Linked DNA regions of Methanotorris igneus Kol 5. Each later gene encodes a partner of the first gene's protein in a complex. Links are inferred from orthologs where the notes say so. Each region holds a gene or a part of one and is shown on either strand. Other genes may lie near its edges.

Region 1 (12,498 bases):
CGAATACATGGAAACCATCAACCACGCATTGCCTGGAGGGGCAGTTGTCCAAGAGCACATGGTTGAAGTTCATCCGGGATTAGTTTGGGATTGTTATGCAAAGATATTCACTGGAAATGATGAATTAGCAGATGAGATTGATAAGAGGTTTTTAATCGATATAAATAAAGAGTTTCCAGAAGAACAGGCAGAAATGCTAAAGAGGTACATTGGAAATAGGACATACCAAGTAAGTAGGGTTCCAACACTCGTTGTTAGATGTTGTGATGGAGCAACAGTTGCAAGATGGTCTGCAATGCAAATTGGTATGTCATTCATTACAGCATACAAACTCTGTGCTGGGGAGGCAGCAATTGCTGACTTCTCCTACGCTGCAAAACACGCTGATGTTATCCAAATGGGTACTTTACTGCCTGCAAGAAGAGCAAGAGGTCCAAACGAACCTGGTGGAGTTCCATTTGGTATATTTGCAGATATTATCCAAACTTCAAGGGTAAGTAATGACCCAGCAGAGATAACCTTAGAGGTTATTGGAGCAGCGGCAACATTCTACGATCAAGTTTGGTTAGGAAGTTATATGTCAGGAGGAGTAGGATTTACCCAATATGCAAGTGCAACATATACAGATGATATCTTAGATGATTTTGTGTACTATGGATTGGATTATGTTGAGAAAAAATATGGTTTATGTGGAACAAAACCAACAATGGATGTTGTGAGGGATATTGCAACAGAAGTAACGTTATATGGTTTAGAGCAGTATGATGAATACCCTGCATTGTTGGAAGATCACTTTGGAGGTTCTCAAAGAGCAGCAGTTACCGCTGCAGCAGCAGGATGTTCAGTTGCATTTGCAACAGGAAATTCAAACGCTGGAATTAATGGATGGTATTTAAGCCAAATCTTACATAAGGAATACCACAGCAGATTAGGATTCTATGGATATGATTTGCAAGATCAATGTGGTGCTGCTAATTCATTATCAATTAGGAGCGATGAAGGTCTGTTGCATGAGGCAAGGGGGCCCAACTATCCAAACTATGCAATGAACGTCGGACACCAACCAGAATATGCAGGAATTGCTCAGGCACCACACGCGGCAAGGGGAGATGCTTTCTGTTTCAACCCATTAATTAAGGTAGCGTTTGCAGATAAGCATCTTGTCTTTGACTTCAAATGGCCAAGAAAATGCATAGCAAAAGGAGCATTGAGGGAGTTTGAGCCAGCAGGAGAGAGGGATTTAATTATTCCTGCCCATTAAAATAATTTTCTTTAAAATAGTTTTTAATTTTTTGGATTATTTATTATTTAGGTAATCAATGATTTTTTCGAATTTATTAGTAAGTTCTAGATTTTCCTATAATTTTCTTTTTACCTTATTAATTTTACTGTTCATGCTCAATCCATCCAAAATACTTTTCAATTATATACCATGCTCCCTGCGGAGGGATTAAACCGATTTCAGTAATAATTGCATCGATGTATTGGGAGGGAGTAACATCAAAAGCAGGATTTCTTATTTTTATTTTTTTATATTTTCCCTCAAATTCAACGACTTCCTCTGGATTTCTCTCTTCAATTTCTATTAATTCTCCAACAATTGTTTTTGGATGGAACTTGTAGGTTTCAGCAGCGGTTAAAAATGGAATTCTTGCTTCATGTGCTATTAAGGCAATTTGGGATGTTCCTATTTTATTGACAAGGCATCCATTGGCAGTTATTGCATCTGCCCCCACAACAACAATATCTACTTCTTTTATAAAATATCTAACCGCAGAATCTACTATTAATGTTACATCAATCCCCTCATCGCAGAGTGCTTTTGCTGTTAAATAACCTTGATTTCTTGGCCTTGTTTCAGTGCAGAAAACTTTAATATCTTTCCCCTCATGATACGCTGTTTTTATAACTTCAATTGCCGCCTCTGAATTGCAGTGCGTTAAGATTGTGTATCCATCTCTTATTCTCTTAGCCCCAATCTTACCAATATTTTTTGTGGCATTTTTTGAGGAGATTATAAATTCTTCTGCCTTTTTTATAACTGATTCTTTTGGGTTTTCATCCTTTAATCCATTTAAAACATATTTAACTGCATTTGGTAATGATACGGCAGTAGGTCTTGCAGACCTCAATAACTCCCCAGCTTCAAGGATTTTCTTTTTAAATTCTTCATCATCCAAATGCATTATAGTTTCTGCATATTCCTTTAACGCATTTGCCGCTGCTCTTGCTATCCTCCCCGCTCCCCTAACTTCCATGTTTTTTATTTTTTCGTAAGTTTCTTTTATGATATCCATTTTCTTCACCAATTAAAATTTAAAAAAATCTATTTATTTATCAATTTTGCCATTTGAAACTGTTTAATTTTTCATTGACGAATGTAGACATTAATGTATTTTCGTTTTCGAAATTTTTATATATGAGTTAATATACATATAAATATAAGGATGATGCCTCTGATGAAGGTGGATACTGGAGACCTAAGGAGGCGGACTTTATCAGAGTTCTAAATCTTATGGGCGGAGTTGGGGTCCCCGCGACAGGGATAGAGACCGATGATATGTTCCCGATGAACCCAGAGGGAACTGAGGCTGATGACATCCAAGTCCAACGTGGACATTATGTCTATGATTGTTCACGTTGGACAGACCCCATTAATTTTACAATATCTTTTGAACTTATTACACCAACAATTTTATCATCAAGTTCAGAACGGACATACAAATGATGGATGTTGTTTTCTATCATAACTTCTACTGCTTTTTCGAGTGGTGCTTCAGGACTTATTGCAATGATTTTTGAGTTCATTATATCTTCAGCTTTTAAAGTATCTAAGTTCTCATGATAGTGTTTCAATATGTCAGTATCGGTAATAATTCCCCAAAATGCTTGGTTATCTGAAACTACAACTGATGAAATGTCATTTTCAGCCATTTTTTTGACAATGTCGGATATTTTATCATTTAAAGATACTTCAACAATTCCCCTCTTCATTATGTCTCTAACTAAGTATTTAGAAAGCATTCTTCCCACCTCACAATAAATTAAAGGACATAACTATTTTTTTTTCACAATACTATATATAACTTCCTAATTAAAATAAAAAAAGAGTTGTTATTAAAGAGAATTAATATTGTTGTGATTTTTATATTAAAACTCAACTTCTATCCCTAAAATATCTCTCTTACCTTTCAAAATATCTTCTGCTATCATTGCACTCCCTACTGCCCCACTCTCTCCGCTCAAGACGAAAATATTTCCATCAACATATTCTTTAATCATCTTTGGAATGTTTATTGGGTGTTTTAATGTTCCTATGGAACCTGCCAAAACAACATTTTTGCTCTTATTTAAAAACATTAGTGAATTTATCTCCATAGCCACGCTTAATACTAATGAATCTACTGCCAACTTACAGTTTTTGTCGTTGAAATAGTTGTTTATTATTGCCATCTTTGTATCTTCAACCCCTTTATATAATTTTGCTATCTTTACAGCCCCTGCTTTTGAGAATGCCTCATTTGCGGTGATTTCTCCACTATCTATTTTTCTAATCAACTCCAAATCTAATGGACCATGCAACATACCTATTGCCCCAATGCAGGCATCAAAACCTCCAAAAATTTTCCCATCTTTTATAAGCAAGGTTACGGTGTTTGATGAAATATCAGAGAGTATAAAATCCTCAAATCCAAAGGTTTTGTATGCATTATAGGCAATGGATATTTTTTCTGGCGAGGCAATGTGAGAATACAATGCCCTAAACCTCTCATCCATGCATTCTATTCCCCTATGCAAGCCAGGAATAACAACTGCTGGAATATTTGCATTTTTTATTTCATCATAAACCTTAGTTCCTCCCCCAACCTTCTCTCCAACACCTTCAATATTCACAACTCCCCTATTTTTCACTTTTTCTATTGGCAGGATTTTGTTTATACCATCACCCATTGAGTATGTAACTGCCATTAAATCAATATCCTCTAAATCAACGTGTTTTTTCAATTCTTCAATGTATGATTTGTTTTTGAGCTCTGTTCTCCTTAATTTAAAAATAATCTTCTCATTCCCATCTTTTATACATGTTGTAATTCCAGAGGTTCCATGGTCAATTCCTACTGTTATCATGTTTCCACCAACTGATGTAATTCAATTTGATGAACATAACTTTTATATATTTCATGTAATTCAATTAACTTTGGTGATAATGTTAGTGTTTTATTATAACGGCAAAACTTTGTTTTGCCATTAACATTCCAAATAATAGTTAATTGTCCCTTATAATTTAATGGGGATTTAGTGCATTTGTAAGGCGAACAACTAATAGTCAAAGATAAAATTCTTGGCATAATTTTTGGTGATAGGATGAGGATATTTTATATCTCACTCTTTATTATCTCACTGATGTTGGTTTTATTCATTATCTTGCCTGTAATAAATATGCTCTTAAATCCAGGGGATGTTAAAGGAGCGTTGATGGACAAGGAAGTTATTGATTCATTACTTGTAAGTTTATATGCTGCATCAACAGCAACCATTATAGCGTTATTTTTTGGTATCCCACTCGGCTATCTATTGGCGAGGTATGATTTTAGAGGGAAGGACTTTGTTGAGGCAATTGTGGATTTGCCAATGGCAATACCTCATTCTGTTGTGGGGATTATGATTTTATCTTTCTTTTATAATAATCCTATAGGCATCTTTAATAATTTTGGGGCGTATATTGTTGATAATTTCTGGGGAATTGTGGTTGTTATGTTATTTGTTGGTGTGCCTTTTATGGTGAATAGTGCAAGAGACGGATTTTTGATGGTTGATGAAGAACTTGAGCATGTTTCGAGGACATTGGGAGCATCTCAAATGAGGACATTCTTTAATATATCTCTCCCTCTAATATACAACAACATTATATCTGGAAGCATATTAACATTTGCGAGAGGGATTAGTGAGGTCGGAGCAATCTTAATAGTTGCATATTTCCCAAAAACAATGCCGGTTTTGATATTGGAAAGATTTAATAATTTTGGATTAAGTGCTTCAAAACCTATTGCAGTGATTATGATTTTAGTTAGTATTATGATTTTTGCATTACTTAGATTAGTTAGGAAAAGAAAATGATTTTAAAAGCAAAATTTAGGAGAAAAAGTAAATTACCAAAAATTTGGTGAAAAAATTTATTAAATATGCTTAGGGTAGTTAGGAGGGAAAGATATTGCTAAGAATAGAGAATTTATCAAAAATTTGGAAGGAATTTCAATTAAAAAATATAAATTTGGAAATTAACAAAGAATACTGCATTATCTTAGGGCCAAGTGGTGCTGGAAAATCAGTCCTATTAAAATGCATAGCCGGGATTTTGAAGGTTGATAGTGGGAAGATATACTTTAATGGGGAGGACATAACAAATCTCCCCCCTGAAAAGAGGAATTTTGGTTATGTTCCTCAAAACTATGCTTTATTTCCAAACATGAATGTCTATAAAAATATTGCCTATGGTCTGAGGATTAGGGGTTATCCAAAACCAAAAATAGATAAAAAAGTTGAAGAAATTGCCGAGTTTTTAAATATAAAACATCTCCTAAACAGAAAACCCACAACATTAAGTGGAGGAGAGCAGCAGAGGGTTGCATTAGCAAGGGCATTAGTCTTAGAACCAAATTTACTTTTACTTGACGAACCAACATCTGCACTTGATATGAACAATAAAGAAAAAATCATTGGTGAATTAAAGAGGGTTGGAGAAATTCTCCCAATAATTCACATAACTCACGATTTCGTTGAGGCAAAAACACTTGGAGAAAAAATAGCAATCTTCATGGATGGAAAGCTTGTGGAAGTTGGGGATAGGGAGATATTTAAAAAACCAAAAAACGAAAGAGTTGCTAAATTTTTGGGTTATAATATTGTTAAAATAAATGGAGAAAAGTTCGCAATAGCTCCGGAAGATGTTGTAATTTGTAGGGGAAGTAAGGGGAAAATAGTCAATATCATAGATTGTGGGTTTTATAAAAAAGTTATGGTTGATTTTGAGGGAAATATTTTAAGATGTATTTTAAAAGAAGATAAAGAAGATATTGATTTAAATAATTTAAATATAGGGGATAGGGTTGGTGTTAAATTTGAAAATAAAATATATTTAGTTGGAAAATAGAAAAGTAAGAATTTTGGAGTTTATGTTCTAAATCTATCAGCAATTTTTTTGACATTTTCTGATATTTCAGTAGCTTTTTCAATAACTCTACTAATCTCATCGCACCCCTGTTTTGCTCTTCTGCACTTGCTGTCAATTCCTCAGGCTTACAACATTGAGGAAATGGATAAAGTTTATATTTATATTAATAAATATTTAAATATGTGATGGAATATTAAGGTCCCAAGGCAAAAAGTATATAAACTAATAATGTTAATAATAATGTTAACATTGTTAAGTAAATGCTATGTAAATAAATTGGGCAAAATCAAAGATTTAGTTGAATAACTACGTTATTCAACTTCCCTGCAACCGAAGGTTGCAGTGGACGCTGCTCGAACCTTCGGTTCGATGACAAATTAAATGGCAAAACAAGGTTTTGCCATATAACGCACGAAACATAGCCATACATTTTTTCTAAAATTTGTAATTTATTTGCTAATTCTAAACACAACACACATTTTTTGAATTCCAATTATGTATTGAATTCTGTCTTAAACACCTAAATAGGAGGGATATTTTTGATAGATATAAAACAATTAAAAAGGTATGCTAATCCATCTTATTTAACAATAAGAGAGGACAAAATTTTAGTTTGTAATAAAAGAGAGGCGAGATTATCAAGAGAAAAAATGAACAAGATAGAGGAAGAATTTGGCATTCCTGTGATATATTCAAGAACTTACGAAGAAGTTTCAAAAAAAGTTGGGAGATTCATAATTAGAAACAAAATAATAAACCCAAGAGACATTATTGTAGTTGGGTTAAGTGGAGGAAAGGATAGCTTAATGTTACTACACTTGTTAGAGCCATACAGGAGGAAGTACGGGATAGATATTCATGCAATTACAGTTGATTTAAACGTAGATGGGATTAGGCCTTGGAGTGAGGATAGGGAGGGAATGAAACTCATAAAAGACCACTGCAAAAAATTAAATATCCCACACAAGGTTTTGAAATGTGATAAGAACGTTGTTGAGTTATCAAGAATATTATCAGAAAATGACAATGGGATTGAATATTCCCCATGCTTCTCTTGCTCAATTATAAGGAGGCACTTATTAACAAAGTATGCAGATAGTTTAAAAGAAAAAGAAGGGAGAGACGTCAAAATTGCATTTGGGCATACTTTAGAGGACAACTCAGATACCGTATTGGCAAATATTCTTAAAGGGTGTGCTATAAAGGCACTTAAACCAATAAAACAATTCTATGAGAACGTCGTTGATTATAAGTACTTTAAAATAACCTTAAAACCATGCACCATTATCAGGCCCCTCCTCCCAGTTTCTGAAAAGAGCATTATAAAAGCACTTAATGAATGTGGCATTGAATACTATAGAGACAAAGATGAATGTCCTTACAGTAGGAACAGAGGAGATAATATTAGAAGAAGGGCGCATGAAGTCCTCAGCCTCCTTGAAAAAGAAGTTAAGAATGTTAGGGAAATGGTTGTAAGTGCTGCAATAAAATCAGAAAACAAAATGAAAAAGAGTGAAGAAAAAGAAAACGAAGTAATTGACGAATAAATAAAAAAATAGAACAAAAAATAGAATAAATAAAAAATAACAACAAAAATCAAAAATAAAATACGAGGTAGAGCAGAATGAAATGCAGTAAATGTGGAAAAGAAGCAATATACCACCAAAAATACTCTGGCTTATATTTATGCAAAGAATGTTTTATAAAGGATGTTGAGAGAAAAGTTAGGAAGGTTCTTGGCAGAAATATTATAAGAAACAATATGAAGATAGGCGTTGGGTTGAGTGGAGGAAAGGATAGTGTGGTTATGACATACATACTAAATAAATTCTTTAAGCCAATTCCAAATTCAGAAATTATTGTATTTTTTGTGGATGAGGGTATAAAGGGATTTAGAAAAGTAGCGAGAAAATTTGTCGTGGAGTTTTGTGAGGAATATGGTATAAAATATAAAATCATCCCACTTGAGGAGGAAATTGGAGTTAGTCTTGATGATATTGTGAAAATTGCAAGAGAAAAAAACCTAACTTTAAACCCATGTTCCTTTTGTGGTGTAATGAGGAGGAAATTATTAAATAGGGTGGCATTGAAAGAGGGATGTAATTATTTAGCCATAGGACACAACTTGGATGACATGGCTCAAGCAGTAATGATGAACTATATAGATGGAGCCATAGAAAAACTTGTTAGATTAGGTAAAGATGTGGAACATCCGCTTTTGGTGAAGAGGATAAGACCTCTAAAATATGTCCCAGAGGAAGAAGTTCAATTGTATGCTGATTTAGTTGGACTAAAGTATCAAAAAGAACCCTGCCCATACTCATCAATCTCATATAGGGCAGAGATAAGTGAGATTATAGATAAACTTGAAGACAGTCATCCAGGAACAATGCATTCAATTGTAAGTGGTTTTGAAAAATTAATTAAGCACTTGGGTATTAAAATGGAAGTAAAAACCTGTAAGATTTGCGGAGAACCAGCATCAGGGGATATCTGCAAGGTTTGCTTATGGATGGAAAAGTTGGGACTTAAAGCATAGTCCTCACTATAAATAGTTAAAATGAAAAATTAAACGATATTTATGCTTTATTTGAGAATTAATCAATCTTATCTTTCTCAAAATATTTTTATTACTCCCAAATACATGCAAAAATCAGCAAATGACTGTAAATTTCCCTTACATAAAGTAATAAAGGTGAATCTATGGATAAAGTAGTAGTTACAATAGATGAGTTAAAAAAGATGATAAGGAACAATGAAGAGGATAAAATAGACGAAATAGATATTGTCACAGCAGCAACATGCGGTATAATGTCTGGAACAATGGCAATCTTTTACATCCCAATGAATGACAGGTTTAGAAAAGCAGAGAAAGTATATTTAAATGGTATTAGAGGTTTCCCAGGACCATGTCCAAACGAATACCTTGGTAGTGTGGATGTGGTTGTTTTTGGAACTGAACATAATGGTGACTATGGAGGAGGATTTTTGTTTAAGGATTTAGTGAAAGGAAAAGAGGTTGAGGTAAAGGTTGAATGTGATGGAAAAATATATGAGAGAGAAATAACTCTCGACGAAATCCCAACTGCAAGAATGATTGGAACAAGAATGGCATTTAAAAATTATGTTGCAGTTACAAACTTTGGAGATGAACCAATAAAAACAATATTCCATAGAAAGTTTTTGAGAAAAGGAGAGGCATCATTCTCAGGTTGTGGAGAAATAAACCCATTACAAAATATGCACGTGGATGAGAAGGAACTTGTTGGTAAGAAAATTTTGTTGAATGGAGCTGAAGGTGTTATATTAGGATTTGGGACAAGATACTCTAAGGAAAAACCAAACATCATGATATCTGCAGATATGCACAATATGGATGCTTACTATTTGGGTGGCTTTATAACCTCAACAGGGCCAGAGGTATTTAACACTATAGCAATTCCAATAGAGGTGAATGAGAAGCATAAGGAGTATTTAAAGAAACTTGATGAAGATATTGATTTGCCATTAACGAATGTCATTGGTAGGAAAATTGTGGATGTTGGGAAATATTCAGAGGTTTGGAAAGATGTTGATTTAAGACCACATATTAATGTATATAGGTGTAGAAATTGTGATTTTTGCATTGTTGAAGAGTTATGTCCAACAAAAGCAGTAAGAAGGGTGGAGTATTTAGGTGGGAGAAGGTTGCCTAATGAAGATTGTTTCGGATGTGGAGTTTGTGCAACAAGCTGTCCGTATGGAATATACCAAATGAAACTTGGTAGTATATTGGGCATTCCAATAACATGTAGGCAATCTGATAGAGAGAGGGCATTAAAACTTGCTGAAGAATTAAAAGAGAGAATTATTAAAGGGGAATTCAAGATTTAACTTTTAAATACTTATTGTAAATATTCATTCATTAATGAATTCAAAAGGAGAGATGTTCATGCTTTATGTTGTGGGAATAGGACCGGGAGGAGAAGAACATCTTACAAAAAAGGCAGAAGAGATTTTAAAGAACGTTGATTTAATAGTTTGCTATAAGGGGTACAAAAAATTTGTAGAGAGGTTTAACAAGCCAATATACACAACTGGAATGAAAAAAGAGATTGAGAGGGTAGAATATGCATTAAGAGAAAGCAAAGATAAAGATGTTGCTTTGGTTTCAAGCGGTGATGCTACAATTTACGGTTTGGCATCTCTTGCTTATGAGTTAAATGAAAAGAAAAATTACAATGTTGAAATAGAAGTAATTCCCGGCATAACCTCTGCAAGTTCATGCTCTGCAATCTTAGGGGCTCCACTTAACCATGACTTTGTTGTTTTAAGTTTGAGTGATTTATTAACTCCATTGGACATTATTTTAAAGAGGGTTAGATGTGCATTAGAGGGGGATTTTGTAATTGCAATCTACAACCCAATGAGCAAATCAAGAAAAGAACCGTTTTTAAAAACCATAGAAATTGTTAAGAGATATGCAGAAAAGAATAATACAAACTATATTATTGGAATTGTCAAAAATGCAGGTAGGAAGAATGAAGAATATAAGATAATAACAATCAACGAGCTAATTAACAATTTAGAAAAATACATGGAATTTATTGACATGAATACAACTTTAATAATTGGAAATTCGAATACAAAAATAATAGATGGAAAGATGGTTACCCCAAGGGGATATTTGAATAAATATAAGATAGAGTAATGCATTTCCATACTACCATTATAGTTGTTTGCCAATTTTATACGGCAAAACTTTGTTTTGCCATTTATTTTTTTAAAAGAACAATAAACCAACATAAAATTCCAAATAAAGGCTAAAGAAGTAAGGGGTCTGTCCAATATGGGTATTGGTGAGTAAATACCCATATTGAACTTGGGCGTCATCAGCCACACGAGAGTGTCTCTGCCCCTGTCGTGGACATAAAAACCTAACGGTTTTTAAGTTCTCGTCGCTTCGCTCCGAGATGACCCCAGAGCCACCCATCTATATTCTTATCTTTATAAAGTCTTATATAAATATATCGAAAACTCATAAACATATATATACTCACAAATACCCACAAAAAACTAAACAGTTTTGAACGGCAAACAACTATATTTGCGATTATCTTAGTATTATTTACCATAAATTACACTCATCAAAAAATAAAAAATTATCTTAAACAATTTGGTGAAAAAATGGAACTACAAGAAATCAGAAGAGAACTTAATGATTATTTCTTAGAAAGAAGGGAAGAAATCGATATTGCTTTAACTGCGTTAATTGCAAATGAACACTGCATTTTCTTAGGAAATCCAGGAGTTGCTAAATCGCAATTGATTAGGGCAATTGCATCCCATATAAATGCCAATTACTTCGAAAAGCTTATAACGAGGTTTTCAACAGAGGATGAGTTATTTGGCCCATTAAGCATTAAAGAACTCAAGGAAAACGATAGATTCGTTAGGAAGACAGAGAATTATTTGCCAAATGCTGAAATTGCCTTCTTAGATGAGATTTTTAAGGCAAATAGTAGTATATTAAATGCATTATTATCAATAATGAATGAGAGAATTTACCACAATGGAGATGTTATCCAAAAAGTGCCCTTGATAAGTTTGTTCGGAGCATCTAATGAACTACCAGAGGAAAACGAGTTATTAGCATTTTACGATAGGTTTTTGTTTAGGAAGAAAGTAGATAGAATAAAATCTATGCTAAATCTTGAAAAATTAATTGATTTAAATGAGAATTATAAACCAAAAACAACAATGGACATAGATGAAATAAAAAAATTGAGAGAAAAGATAGAGAAGGTTGATATATCTAACATAAAGAGATATCTAATAGACATTAAAATGACGTTGGAGAATGAAGGCATCTATATTTCTGATAGAAGATTTAAGAAATCAGTTAAAGCAGTTAAGGCTTATGCTTTTTTAAATGGGAAGGATAATGCAGATGAGAATGATTTAGATATTTTAAGGCATATATACTGGGATGAGCCGAATGAGTTTTATAAGGTGTCAATAACCATTTTCAAAATCTCAAATCACTTCTCTGGCTTTGCTCTGGAGCAGAGGGAAATTTTAGATGCTCTAATGGGAGAATTAAAGAAGATAAACAAAGATAGGCTACCACTTGGAGGCATTGAATACAGAAAAGTTCTTGAAATTCTTGGAAAGATAAATAGCATTGCCATAACTTTAAAAGATGTTAAAAGAAAGGCAGAAGAGAATGGGAAACCATCTGAATTCGTGGAGGAGGTTTTAAAGGAAGCAGAAGGGCTAAAAAATTATGTAGAAGGTCTTTTGAAAAATTAAATCCTTAAAAAGATACCAAATTTTAAAATTAACTT
Region 2 (12,474 bases), 390 kb from region 1 along the record:
GCAATATATGAGATAATGAAAAAGATTGGCATAAAGCAGGCAGATGTTAGATTCTCATGGGAAAACTTATATGCAATAAACAAAGACCTTATTGACAAAAATGCAAGAAGGTTTTTCTTTGTTGAAAATCCAAAGAAGGTTATTGTTAAAGATGCGGAGAAAGAGGTTTTACATTTAAGAATGCATCCTGATAACAAGGAGTTAGGAACAAGGGAATTGATTTTTGATGGGGAAATATATGTTTCAGATGAATTGGAAGAAGGGAAGGTATATAGGTTGATGGAATTGTTCAATATCGTTATTGAGAAGGTTGAGGATAACATTATCTACGCAAAATACCATAGTAAGGACTTTAAAATTGCAAGGGAAAATAAGGCAAAAATCATCCATTGGGTTCCTGTAAAGGACTGTGTAAAAACCACCATAATAGACACTGATGCAAAAGAACATGTAGGAGTTGCTGAAAAGGACTTTAAAGTAGCCAATGTCGGTGAAATCGTGCAGTTTGAGAGAGTTGGGTTTGTTAGAGTCGATAATAAGAAAGATGATGAAGTTGTCTGTTATTTCGCACACAAATAAGGACTAAATTTATTAAATTCATTTTTCTTTTTAGAATTTTTCTTTTTTAAATTCCTATTTTTATGGGATAATTCCTCCTTATATAAAATTGAAGTTAATCAATTTACATTAACATAAAATTTAAATATAATTTAATCTAATTAACACTGTAGTGTGGAGGTGATATTTTGATTAAATCGAAATGGCTCTTGGTATTGCTAATTGGTGCAATAAGCGTTGCGTTATGTGGTTGTGTAAACACCAGCAAAGAACAACCTACACAATCAACCACACCACAAACAAGTCAGGCATCTAATGCTAAAGTAGAAGAGAAAGTTCTAAAAATATTCCATGCTGGAAGTTTATCCGTGCCATTTTCTGAATATGAGAAAATGTTTGAAAAGGAACATCCAAATATCGATGTACAGAGAGAACCAGCAGGAAGTGTAAAATGTGTTAGAAAAATTACGGATTTAGGTAAAAAGGCGGATATCTTAGCGTCAGCAGATTATTCACTAATTCCACAAATGATGATGCCAAAATATGCTGATTGGTATGTTATGTTTGCAAGAAATGAAATCGTCCTGGCATATACTGATAAAAGCAAATACAAAGATGAAATAAACTCAACAAATTGGTATGAAATATTGAATAAGCCTGATGTTAAATTTGGTTTTTCAAATCCTAATGATGACCCTTGCGGTTATAGAAGCCAGATGGTCATGCAGTTGGCAGAGATTTACTACAAAAACCCAAAAATTTACGATGATTTGGTTTTGAAGAACTCAAACATTAAGGTTGAGGAAGAAAACGGAACATACACAATATTAGTCCCACAAAATGTTGAAGTAAATACCAACAAAATAGTCCTCAGAAGCAAAGAAACAGATTTATTGGCACCTTTAGAAGCAGGCGCTTATGATTACCTCTTCATATACAAAAGTGTCGCAGAACAACATCACTTAAAATACATTGAACTTCCAAAAGAAATAAACCTTGGTTATTATGAATATGAAGATGCTTACAAAAAAGTTAAATTAAAACTACTTGGTAAAAATAAAACTCTCGTTGCAAAACCAATTGTGTATGGATTAACTATTCCAAAAAACGCCCCACATAAAAAAGAGGCAATTGAATTTGTTAAAATGGTTTTAGAGCATCCAGAAGTGTTTGAGAAAAATGGACAGCCAGCCATTAACCCAGCAGTTGGATTTGGAAACATTCCTGAAGAGATAAAGCCATTAGTAAAAGTAGAAGAGTAGAAAATTGGACTTAATTAAAATTACTTTTATTTTTATTATTTTTATTTTTTACATAGTTTTCAATTTTATCATGACTATAAACGATTTTTAAGGATTTGCTTTAAAATTTTGGAAGAAACAAAATAAAAATTTAAAAACTTATAAAACTTCACTTATTTTATCAATATCGACTAATTTTTGCTCTCCACTAATCATGTCTTTTAAAGTGACTTTTCCTTCACTCAACTCCCTACTACCAACAATTATAACCTTTTTGATACCTTTTGTGTTTGCGTAATCTAAGGCTTTATTTAACCTTCTCCCCATCAATTCAACTTCAACGATTTTGTTGTTTTTTCTTAATGTATCTGCTATATCCAAGCATGCCTTTATTAATTCCTTATCTTTTTTCACTGGGGTTATTAATATTGCCTCTTCTTCAACCTCAAAGTCATCAATGTTGAGCATAATTCTATCAAATCCATAGGCAAATCCTACCGCTGGTGTCGGCTCTCCTCCGAATGTTTCTATTAAGTTGTCGTACCTTCCTCCACCACAAACCTGCCTTGCCCCCTCTCTTTTTCCATAGATCTCAAATACCATTCCAGTGTAGTAATCGAGCCCTCTTGCAATTCCTAAATTTATAACATAATCATGCCTTACAAAATCCAATATCTCTTCAAGATTCTCTACAGCTTCAATTGCCTTTGGATAATCTTTTAAGTCCTCTTTAACTTTCTCCAATATTTCCCTTCCTCCCTTATATTCCAAAACTTTGAAAATAATATCCTTTTTCTCCTCGCCAATTTTTTCATTTAAAAACTTCTCAAGCCCTTCTATATCTTCCTTATCAATCAAATGCCTTATCTTATTTTGTGTTTCAACATCCAATCCCATTTCATCAAACACTCCTCTTAAAACTCCCAAATGCCCAATATGAACCTCAAAATCCATATTTATACTTTTTAAACCTTCAATTGCAAGATTTATAATCTCTGCATCTGCTAATGGACTTTTACTCCCAATTAACTCACATCCCATCTGCCAGAACTCTCTATATCTTCCTGCCTGGGGTCTCTCATACCTAAAACAGTTTGCGAAATAGTAGAGTTTTAATGGTTTTGGCAACATCTTTAACTCATTTATATAAAATCTCGCTACTGGGGAAGTGAGTTCTGGCCTTAACGCCATCTCTCTACCACCATGATCTTTAAATACAAAGAGTTGCTTCCTAATTTCTTCCCCTGTTTTCTTTGCAATTAAATCGAAATGCTCAAAAGTTGGGGTTAAGATTTCCTTGTAGTTGTAACTCTCTATAACTTTCCTCAATTTGTTCTCAATAATTCTTCTCTTCTTCATCTCCTCTGGAGTAAAGTCCCTTGTCCCTCTTGGCTTTTGAAACATTCTTCCACCTTAAAAAAGTTTTGTTTAAATTTATATAGTTGATACAGGGCATTAACAATAAAAATAAGCTAAGAGAGATTTCTAATTTTGTTTGTGTCTTACTTATTTGTTAAAAATTAACAAAAAATAATATTGAAGTAAAATTACTCTTTATTTAACATTTCATTTATTTCTTTTTCCATCATGTGGCCTTTTACTTCAACCTTTACACTTTTTACGCCTTCAATACCTTTAACTACTTCTTTTGCGTGCATTGCCATTCCTAAAACACTCATACATGCAGGGTTTGTAGGAGTTAATGTAAACTTAACGTTTCCTTCATCATCAACTTCAACATCACTTATTAACCCCATATCAACAATGCTAATTCCCATGTGTGGGTCAGTAACTTTTTTTAACGCATTCATTATATCTTCTTTTGAGACCATGTTTTCACCTTTTTTTATTTTTTGATGTGGTTTAATTAAAAACTTAAATGGATTTTAAAAAGAGTTTTATTTTATCTTTTCGTTATTTTATTTAAAAATTTTGTTATATAAGCCCGATAACATCAAAGTAATTCTTTTGCCTAACGAATATAATCGGAATGTTTAAATCAATAAGTTTGTTTTTTAGTTCTTTATCATTTGTGCACACAATCACGTTCTTATTTTCCTTTGCAAAGTTTATAATTATCTCATCTGTATATGTTCCTTTGTTGTAGTCAATTATCCCATATTTTTCAATCATCTTCAATGCCAAAGATACGGAGAGTTTTTCCTTACCTTTTAGTTCCCTTTGAAGTTTTTGCAACTCATCATAGATACACTTTAATATAACCACTCTATACTTTGCATTTAATGCCCTTTCCAATTCATAGTCAAAATTTATCTTATGCTTAAACGCATATATTAAAAAATTTGTGTCTGGAACCACTAAATACATAAATGACACCAGTTCTCATTGAATAAAATAACAAAAATTAATATTTTAATTTATTATGGGTGTTATAGTTCGATAAATTTGATAAAATTAATCCATATATTGTCCTCGTAAGAAAAATAAAAAAGGATTTACGGTTATTTTAAATTAGAGTTCAACACAGTTTTTGATTTAAGTAACATTTAAATACAACAAGGAACATTAACATCCACAAATATATTCTTTTTCAAAATCAAAGACAATTTCTTTTTCTTTTCCATCTGAAATAATTAATTTTCTGTCCTTTATGACTTCTCCACAAACCTCCGCAGTGATATTAGCATCTTCCAAGATTTCAACTATACTTTTAACATTTTCTTCCTTTGCGGTGAATACAAATGCAGTTCCTGGATAAACTTTAAGCCAGTGATTTAGTGGAATATCTTCTGGTTTAGGTATTTTTGTCACATCTACAACTCCACCTTTTTTAGAAACCTCCAAAAGCATTCCTAACGTTCCAATTGCTCCCGGATTGCTTATATCTTTGCAGGAGTTTGCGAGTTTTTCCTCTCCAATAATGGTTAATGCCCTTAACTGCTCTCTAACAATCTTTTTTGGTTTCATTGTTGTTGTATCCCAGTTGAGTTTAAATTTCTCATGCAATTTTCCATCCAAATCATAGGCAAAAATAATTTTATCTCCAACCTTTGCATTGTCACTCCTCAATATACAGTCCTTCTTAACGATACCCGTAATGGAGACATCTAAAACATTACACTGTGCATCAGGATGTGTATGTCCACCAACCATAGGAATGCCGAATTTTTTAACACCTTCTTTAACTCCACTCAACACTTCTCTTCCAATATCGCAATCCTTAATGCTTATGATGTTTGTCATTGCTACTGGTTTACCTCCCATAGCAGCGATGTCATTTGCATTAACCAATACCGAGCAATAGCCAGCCCACCAAGGGTCTGCCTCCAATAATTTACCCCAGATTCCATCTGCTGCTAATAAAATTGCATTTTCTCCATCAATTCCAACAACTGCCGCATCATCACCAAAATCAACAATGATATCAAAATCATACTCCTCCTCAAAAACAAAATTACTAACAACATTCTTAATTTCCTTTTTTCTTATAACACCTTCAAAATTTTTTATCTCTTCTGCCAATTTTTTCAAATTCATAAAATCCCCTTTTTCATTGATAATACAATTCTTATGATTTTTAATACTACCATTTTTAAAACTTTCGATTTTTTAAATTTGGATTTTTGCATTATAAATTTTATTGATTTATTGATATTGACATGATATTGAATAAATAATAGAGCAATAAGGTAGAAAGTTAAGAATTAAATTTGTCCTTTATACTTTTGGTAAGATTTCTCCAACATAGTAATAACAGGCAATTCTTCTCCTGCTAAGAACTCGAGGCACGCTCCTCCTCCAGTACTTATATGTCCTATTTTATCAGCAACACCAATTAACTCTGCAGCAGCAGATAAATGTCCTCCTCCAATAACGGAAAATGCGTTGGAGTTTGCGATGCTGTTTAATATTTCCGCTGTTCCTTTTAGGAAGTTTTTGTTTTCAAACACTCCTGCTGGCCCATTGGCAACTATTGTTTTTGCATCTTTAATAATCTCATTGTATAATTCAATCGTCTTTTCTCCAATATCGTGGATTGGATATTCTACTTCAATATCCATATCTAAATCAATTTCTTTCCTCTCTCCATCAATATTTAGAGCCGCATCTATTGGAGTTATAATTTTGTCCTCATACTTATCCAACAATTCCTTTGCAATACCTATTTGGTCTTTTAATCCCATATCCTCAATAATCTTCTCATTTACACCCAGTTTGTAGCCCTTTGCTATTAAGAAGATGTTTGCCACAATTCCTGTTGTTAATACCTTATCTGCTGATCCATTTTTTAAAACATTTTTCATTACTTTTATACTGTCATCTGCTTTGGCTCCACCCAAAACAAAGATACAAGGTCTTTCAGGATTTTTTAATACTTTTCCTAAAATACTCAATTCTTTTTCCATAATTCTTCCAGCAATCATTGGTAAATAATATGCAAATCCTACTAAAGATGGTTGTGCTCTATGTGCAGCTGCAAACGCATCGTTTACAAAATAATCACACAATGGATATAATTTCTTTACTAAATGTGTCTCTGCTTGCTTTTTTGGAGTTATGTCCTTCCATTTTTTCCAATCTTTCAAAACTTCCTCTGCAAGGAACCTTACATTCTCAAGTAGTATTATTTCCCCATCTTTCATATTCTTTATAGCGTTCCTTGCATAAGAACCAAATATGTCATCTATGTATCTAACTTCTCTATCCAAAACCTCAGAGAGTTTTTCTGCATGCATTTCTAAGGTTGTAAAGTCCTTTTTTCCTGGCCTACTTTGGTGAGCAAGAATAACTACCCTCGCATTTTTATTGCAGAGTTCTTCAATTGTTTCTTTACATGCCCTAATTCTTGTATCATCTAAAACAACGCCTGTGTTCAAATCTATTGGGCTGTTTATATCCACTCTCAACAAAACAGTTTTTCCATCAAGATCAAAATCGTCTAAAGTTAGGAACATCATTTCCCTCCTTGTTGTTATTTAGTCCATTACATAATTCTAATTGGCTGAAATATAATAATCGATAAAAATTAAATTGATAATTTATTATTGAAGTATTGTCATTATTTATTTTTTATTGTTATTTTTTCGACTAATGGGTGATAAAATGAAAGGTGAATTTTTTGCATTGTTAGCTGCGTTATGTTGGGGCCTATGTCCAATAATTGAGAAAAAAGCCTTAGAATTAACTGACTCATCAACAGCTATATTTATTAAATCATTAATGGACTTTATAATAATTTCTCTAATATTTGCTTCAACTGGAAAGATAATGACAATGAAGATTGACTATAGGGTTCTTATTTATTTAACTTTGGTATCGTTAATTGCTGGTATTACTGGACAGTATTTTTTCTATAAGGGTTTATCAATGTCCTCTCCATCAAAGGTTGTTGTTATATCAAGTATATACCCATTTGTGACAATAATGTTATCAACACTTATTTTGGGTAAGATGCCATCTGTTAAAGTTTGGATTGGGGCTATATTGATATTTATAGGCGTTTCCCTTGTAGTGGAATAACGGCACTACAGTCATTACGAATTTATACGGCAAAACTTTGTTTTGCCATTTATTTTTTAAAAGGATGATAAATCAATTATAAAATTCCAAATAAAGGTCAATCATACCTTATAATTTAATGAAGAAGTAAGGCAGACAACTATACATTTTATTGAAGTTTTTAGTCAGTTATAATGCAAGCTATTATGTTACTGCCCTTATGTTAAACTTTTCTATGATTTTTGTTCGCCTGATGATTTATTTAAACTTTTAACAATATCCAAAAGTTTAAAATAAGGGGATGGCAAAAGTTATTGTAAATGTTTATATTGTTAAGATGGTTACATGGGAGGGAAAATTATGCTTAGAAAAATAAAAAGAATATTTGTTGGAAATAAAGAACTCCCACAACAAATACCAATAAAAGAAGAAGAGTATGTAATTATTGGAGAAGACGCTCCTGCATATGAGATTGTCGGTTCAGAGCAGATACCTCTAACAGAAGAAAAAGAAAAAGAGGAAGATAGGGAAAAAATAGAAGAGAAAGTAATAGAAAAAGTAATAAAAATACCTCCAAAAATACTGACCATCAGAATTAAAACTCCTGAGGACTTTATAAATGTTAGAGAAATGATAGAGCATGATATTGTTATAGTTAACCTTGAAGAAATTCCAGTGGAAGGAGTTATTAAAGATTTCCTTGATTTTAAAAAGTATTTGGAGACATTGGGTTATAAGTTGGGTAGAGTAGGAGAGTATGTTATCCTTGCAGTTAAAGACAATGTTAATATTGATAGATACTCACCACAAACTATTGAAATAAATGAAAGAGATGAGGAATAAACAAATAGAAGGTGAGAAATATTAAAATTGCTATAACAGGGACCCCTGGAGTTGGAAAAACAACAATATCAAAAAAACTTGCGGAAAAATTGGGATTCAAGCATATTGACATAACCGAAGTTGTGAAAAAACATAAGCTATATTCTGAGAAGGATGAGGAAATGGATTCTTATGTAATTGACTTTGATAAACTTAGAGAGTTTCTCGATGGTTTAGATAATATAATACTTGATGGACATGTTAGTCATCTTTTAGATGCGGATTATATTGTAGTTTTGAGATGTAATCCGGAAACCGTTAAAAAGAGGTTGGAAGAGAGGGGATATAAGCAGAAGAAAGTTATGGAAAATGTTGAAGCAGAGATTTTGGATGTTTGTTTGGCTGAAAGTGAAGGAATGGTTTATGAAATAGATACGACTGGTAGAGACGTTGAAGATATTGTAGATGAAATTATTGATGCCATAAAAAATAAAAAGATAAGAAAAGGTATCGTAGATTGGACTGAAAAGTATTTTTATTTGTTGGAACAATTTAAATAGCATAATAACAAAACATAAATAACAACTATGAGGTTTTTAATAACATTTTGAAATTTTTAGTCTACTATAGTCGTTTGCGTTTATAAATAGTTATAAGAGTGTCATAAATCATTTATCTTAAATTTATTTGGGATTTGTTTAACATTAGTAACTTTAAATTTTAAGTAAGTTATAGTTGTTTGCCAATTTTATACGGCAAAACTTTGTTTTGCCATTTAATATTCCAAATAAAGGTTAATCATCCCCTATAATTTAATGGAGATTTCGTTCATTAGTAAGGCAAACAACTATAAATGACATTTATAGTCGTGTGCGTTAGAAGGGTTTTTTGGCAAAACTGAAAGTTTTGCCGTATGTCTTTTGGCAAAATCCAAGGGATTTTGCCGTATATTTGCAGAACGACTATGCTATAATCTGCGTAAATTTTTGAAGATGGCCTAAATTTGTTAGAATTAAAAATTTGTATAATTAAATCCATAAATTATATTTAAATAAAACTTTTTATAACCAAAACAAATAATCTCTAAAAAAACGTTAGTGGTAGTCATGGAAAAGATTATTGGGTATACAATAGGGGAGACAAGAACAGATGAACTAACATTTTTAGCGAAGCATCCACCAGAAGTCGGAGATTATGTAATGATTAGTTATGATGGAATAGATGTTTTAGGGATGGTAGAGAGCACAATCCAAGGAAATATGGTTTTAAGTGAAATTTTAAGCATAGAAGATTTAGAAAAGATTAGAGAATTTGATGATGAAAGCTCTTACTACATAATTGGGAAAATTAAGGTTTTGGGAGATATTAAAGAATTAAAAATACCAAAAATTCCACCAAAACCAGGAACACCAATATATAAAGCAGACAATGAAACACTAAAAAACATCTTCTCAAATAGCCATATAACCATTGGAAAATTAGCTACAAGAGATATTGAAGTTTCTTTAGATGTAAATAAACTCTGCTCAAGGCATTTGGCAATATTGGCAATGACTGGGATGGGGAAATCAAATACTGTTGCTGTTTTAATGGAGGAGTTAAATAAAATTGGAGCAACTATTTTGGTCTTTGACATGCATGGGGAGTATAGGAATATAGAATCATATAATTTCCCATTAAGAAAACATGTAATTGAGCCAAAAATTAACATCTTCCATATTTCTGATAGTGATTTGGCAGATTTGGCTGGTGTTGATGCACAGGCAACAAAGCAGAGGCCTTACATAAGAAAGGCAATAAAAAACATAAAAGAGCAATATCAAGAAAAGGATTTCAACTCTGCAGAGGACTACATAAATGCAATAATTGGAGAATTAGAAAAATTTATGGAAGATGATAACTATAAGAAAGACAAAGATAGCATCCAGACAGCAATTTTTAGATTGGAGGATTTGCTCCAATTTAAGAAAGATTTAATAAAAATCCACTACAATCCAATAAATGAAATAAAAGAGCATCACATAAACATCCTTCCACTTGAAAGTTTGGATGAGAACAGTGTTGATATTATTGTTTCCTACTTTACAAAAGAAATCCTAAACGACAGAAAAAGAGCCATCCTTGAAAATGGGAGGGATGGGGCAAAACCAATATTCTTAATTTTTGAAGAGGCCCACCTAATAGTCCCACAAAATAGAAAAACAAGGGCAAAGCATTATATATCAAGAATAGCAAGAGAAGGGAGAAAGTTTGGGGTAGGGCTTTGCTTAGTATCCCAAAGACCAAAGACATTGGATGCTGAAGCGTTATCTCAATGCAGTAACTTAATAATCTCAAAGTTAATTGAGCCAAATGACCAAAAGCATGTTCAACATGCCTCAGAAAATCTAAGTGAGGATTTAATTAAGCAACTAACAAGTTTGAACATTGGAGAGGCAATAATTATAGGCCCATGCATAAAAATACCTGCAATTGTGAAAATAAATAAGTTCAATGGACACTATGGAGGGGAGGATATCGACTTCATAAAATTCTGGAAAGAAAAGATGGAAAAAAGTATAAAAATAACCAAAGAAGAGAAAGAATTTTATTATGATACGTCTGGAGGTTTAGAATAACTCACCATTTGCATTATCTGAAGGAATTTCATTCACATAGACGATTCCATCATGCCCAGTTATGATATTCTTTCTTAGCAATTTTATCCTTCTCAAACTTCCCTTTGCTGCTCTATTGTCAACTCTAACTGCTGGAGGCATATTGCCTAAGATATTTCCTTTTAAAGGGACTGCATCTCCAGCAACAACATAGTCCTCATAAACCACAGATATGCTTCCCCATGTGTGGCCAGGGGTTTTTATTATAATTACTTCATCGTCATCAAATTTTTCAATCGGCTCAAAATCATGTACTTCATCAGTTGTTGAATATATTGCACATCCTCTACATTCTTTCACACATTCTTGTGGTGAAGCGTATATTACTGCGTTTTTGAATAAGTCGTTGTTTTCTATGTGGTCGTAGTGTCTGTGTGTATTTATAATAACATCAATGTCTTTAGGTTCCAAGTTTAGTTTTTTTAACTCTTCAATAATTAACTCCCTCTTATCCCTTGTTGATGTATCTACAATTATATTATGGTTTTTTGTTTGGATTAGTGTTACTGATGAAGATGCTTTCTTTATTACACCATTTTCCCTTACAAGCTCTCCTTCATACAAAAGTTTAATCATAACATCACCCCACACGGAAGCATATTACCTTATGCCGAAAGATTTATATATAATTTTCTATTTTATTAAATTTATTAAATTTAAGTTAACATAGTTTACAAAAAGTCGTAGAATCCATTGAGGTTCTATCGTAAATATAAATAGTAATATAAGAAAACTGCAACCTTTTGCCGAAATATTTATATAAAAAATTAATCATACAGAAACATAAAACATTAATTGGGGGTAATATGTACATCAGAGGAAAAGCACATGTTTTTGGGAATGATGTTGATACTGACGCAATCATTCCAGGACCATATCTAAAAACAATGGATGGTCATGAGTTAGCATCTCACTGTATGGCTGGGATTGATGAGGATTTTCCGAAGAAGGTTAAAGAGGGGGATGTTATTGTTGCTGGGGAGAATTTTGGTTGTGGTTCGAGTAGGGAGCAGGCGCCAATAGCAATAAAATATTGCGGAATAAAAGCAGTTATAGCAGAGAGTTTTGCAAGAATCTTTTACAGGAATGCAATAAACATTGGGTTAATTCCAATAGTTTGTAAGGGCATTACCAAACACGTTAAAGATGGGGACGTTATTGAAGTTGACTTGGAAAATGAGAAGATTATAATAAACGATAAAATCACCCTAAACTGCGAAACACCAAAAGGCATAGAAAGAGAAATCTTAGAAGCTGGGGGGCTAATTAACTACTACCACAGAAAGGTAAAGCAAAGATGTTATTTGGATGGCTAATTAATACATCAATTATAACTTTAATTATAACTTTAAATTTTGAGCATTATTGAAATACTTTGATTCTTAAATTAATATTAAATTCACATTATTACAACAATTTGGAATTATTGTTCGATTCCAAACACTGGATATGTTCCCAAATATTTCATATATGCCACATTTTTATTTAAACTTTTAAACAACCCCTCTTCATCCTCATAACTTTCAAAGTCAATATAAAAGACATACGTTCCTAACCTTTTTTTAGATGGTCTTGACTCTATTCGTGTTAAATTTATGTCTCTCTCTGCGAATTCCTTCAATATGTGATATAATGCCCCGGGTTTGTCTTCTTTCAACTCAATTATTATGGTTGTTTTGTATGCAATAGGTTCTGCATTAAAATTTGGCGTTTCTTTTCCTATTAAAATAAATCTC

What was found.
Region 2: the proteins of wtpB (region 1) and wtpA are in contact, whole or in part, in a crystal structure (PDB 2ONK), measured with the Archaeoglobus fulgidus proteins. The link is inferred for Methanotorris igneus Kol 5 from one-to-one orthologs. Residues at the interface, in WP_010877607.1 of Archaeoglobus fulgidus: Asp44, Pro45, Ala46, Leu107, Gly111, Ser112, Ser113, Lys123, Val125, Asp126, Tyr208, Tyr209, Leu216, Glu219, Arg220, Tyr221, Leu222, Ser223, Glu224, Gly225; in WP_010877608.1 of Archaeoglobus fulgidus: Arg75, Glu79, Leu80, Arg144, Ser202, Glu203, Arg204, Lys209, Met213, Ile214, Arg215, Leu224, Glu226, Ser227, Gly228, Glu229.

What each region holds. Positions count from the first base shown.
Region 1 is NC_015562.1:455,754-468,251, forward strand. Bases 3,435-6,241 are described here. They hold wtpB (tungstate ABC transporter permease WtpB), read left to right. Parts: upstream 3,435-4,365; coding sequence 4,366-5,118; downstream 5,119-6,241. Other genes in these bases: METIG_RS02200 (methanogenesis marker 12 protein), read right to left, coding at 3,435-4,128; METIG_RS02210 (ATP-binding cassette domain-containing protein), read left to right, coding at 5,213-6,151. In the rest of the region: mcrA (coenzyme-B sulfoethylthiotransferase subunit alpha), read left to right, coding at 1-1,261; METIG_RS02190 (ribose 1,5-bisphosphate isomerase), read right to left, coding at 1,386-2,297; METIG_RS02195 (CBS domain-containing protein), read right to left, coding at 2,626-3,024; more of METIG_RS02200, read right to left, coding at 3,151-3,434; METIG_RS02215 (tRNA lysidine(34) synthetase), read left to right, coding at 6,712-7,719; METIG_RS02220 (TIGR00269 family protein), read left to right, coding at 7,797-8,711; METIG_RS02225 (methanogenesis marker 16 metalloprotein), read left to right, coding at 8,876-10,045; cobJ (precorrin-3B C(17)-methyltransferase), read left to right, coding at 10,104-10,862; METIG_RS09210 (hypothetical protein), read right to left, coding at 10,935-11,144; METIG_RS02240 (AAA family ATPase), read left to right, coding at 11,339-12,463. UniProt on the Methanocaldococcus jannaschii protein: Part of the ABC transporter complex WtpABC involved in molybdate/tungstate import. Probably responsible for the translocation of the substrate across the membrane.
Region 2 is NC_015562.1:57,236-69,709, reverse strand. Bases 1-2,783 are described here. They hold wtpA (tungstate ABC transporter substrate-binding protein WtpA), read left to right. Parts: upstream 1-746; coding sequence 747-1,820; downstream 1,821-2,783. Other genes in these bases: hisS (histidine--tRNA ligase), read right to left, coding at 1,959-2,783; METIG_RS00310 (glutamate--tRNA ligase), read left to right, coding at 1-579. Outside these bases: more of hisS, read right to left, coding at 2,784-3,203; METIG_RS00295 (metal-sulfur cluster assembly factor), read right to left, coding at 3,347-3,631; METIG_RS00290 (PIN domain-containing protein), read right to left, coding at 3,735-4,127; METIG_RS00285 (methanogenesis marker 2 protein), read right to left, coding at 4,326-5,297; METIG_RS00280 (phosphoglycerate kinase), read right to left, coding at 5,465-6,715; METIG_RS00275 (EamA family transporter), read left to right, coding at 6,864-7,280; METIG_RS00270 (hypothetical protein), read left to right, coding at 7,620-8,102; METIG_RS00265 (adenylate kinase family protein), read left to right, coding at 8,123-8,641; METIG_RS00260 (helicase HerA-like domain-containing protein), read left to right, coding at 9,188-10,699; METIG_RS00255 (MBL fold metallo-hydrolase), read right to left, coding at 10,691-11,314; hacB (homoaconitase small subunit), read left to right, coding at 11,545-12,054; pheA (prephenate dehydratase), read right to left, coding at 12,162-12,474. UniProt on the Methanocaldococcus jannaschii protein: Part of the ABC transporter complex WtpABC involved in molybdate/tungstate import. Binds tungstate and molybdate.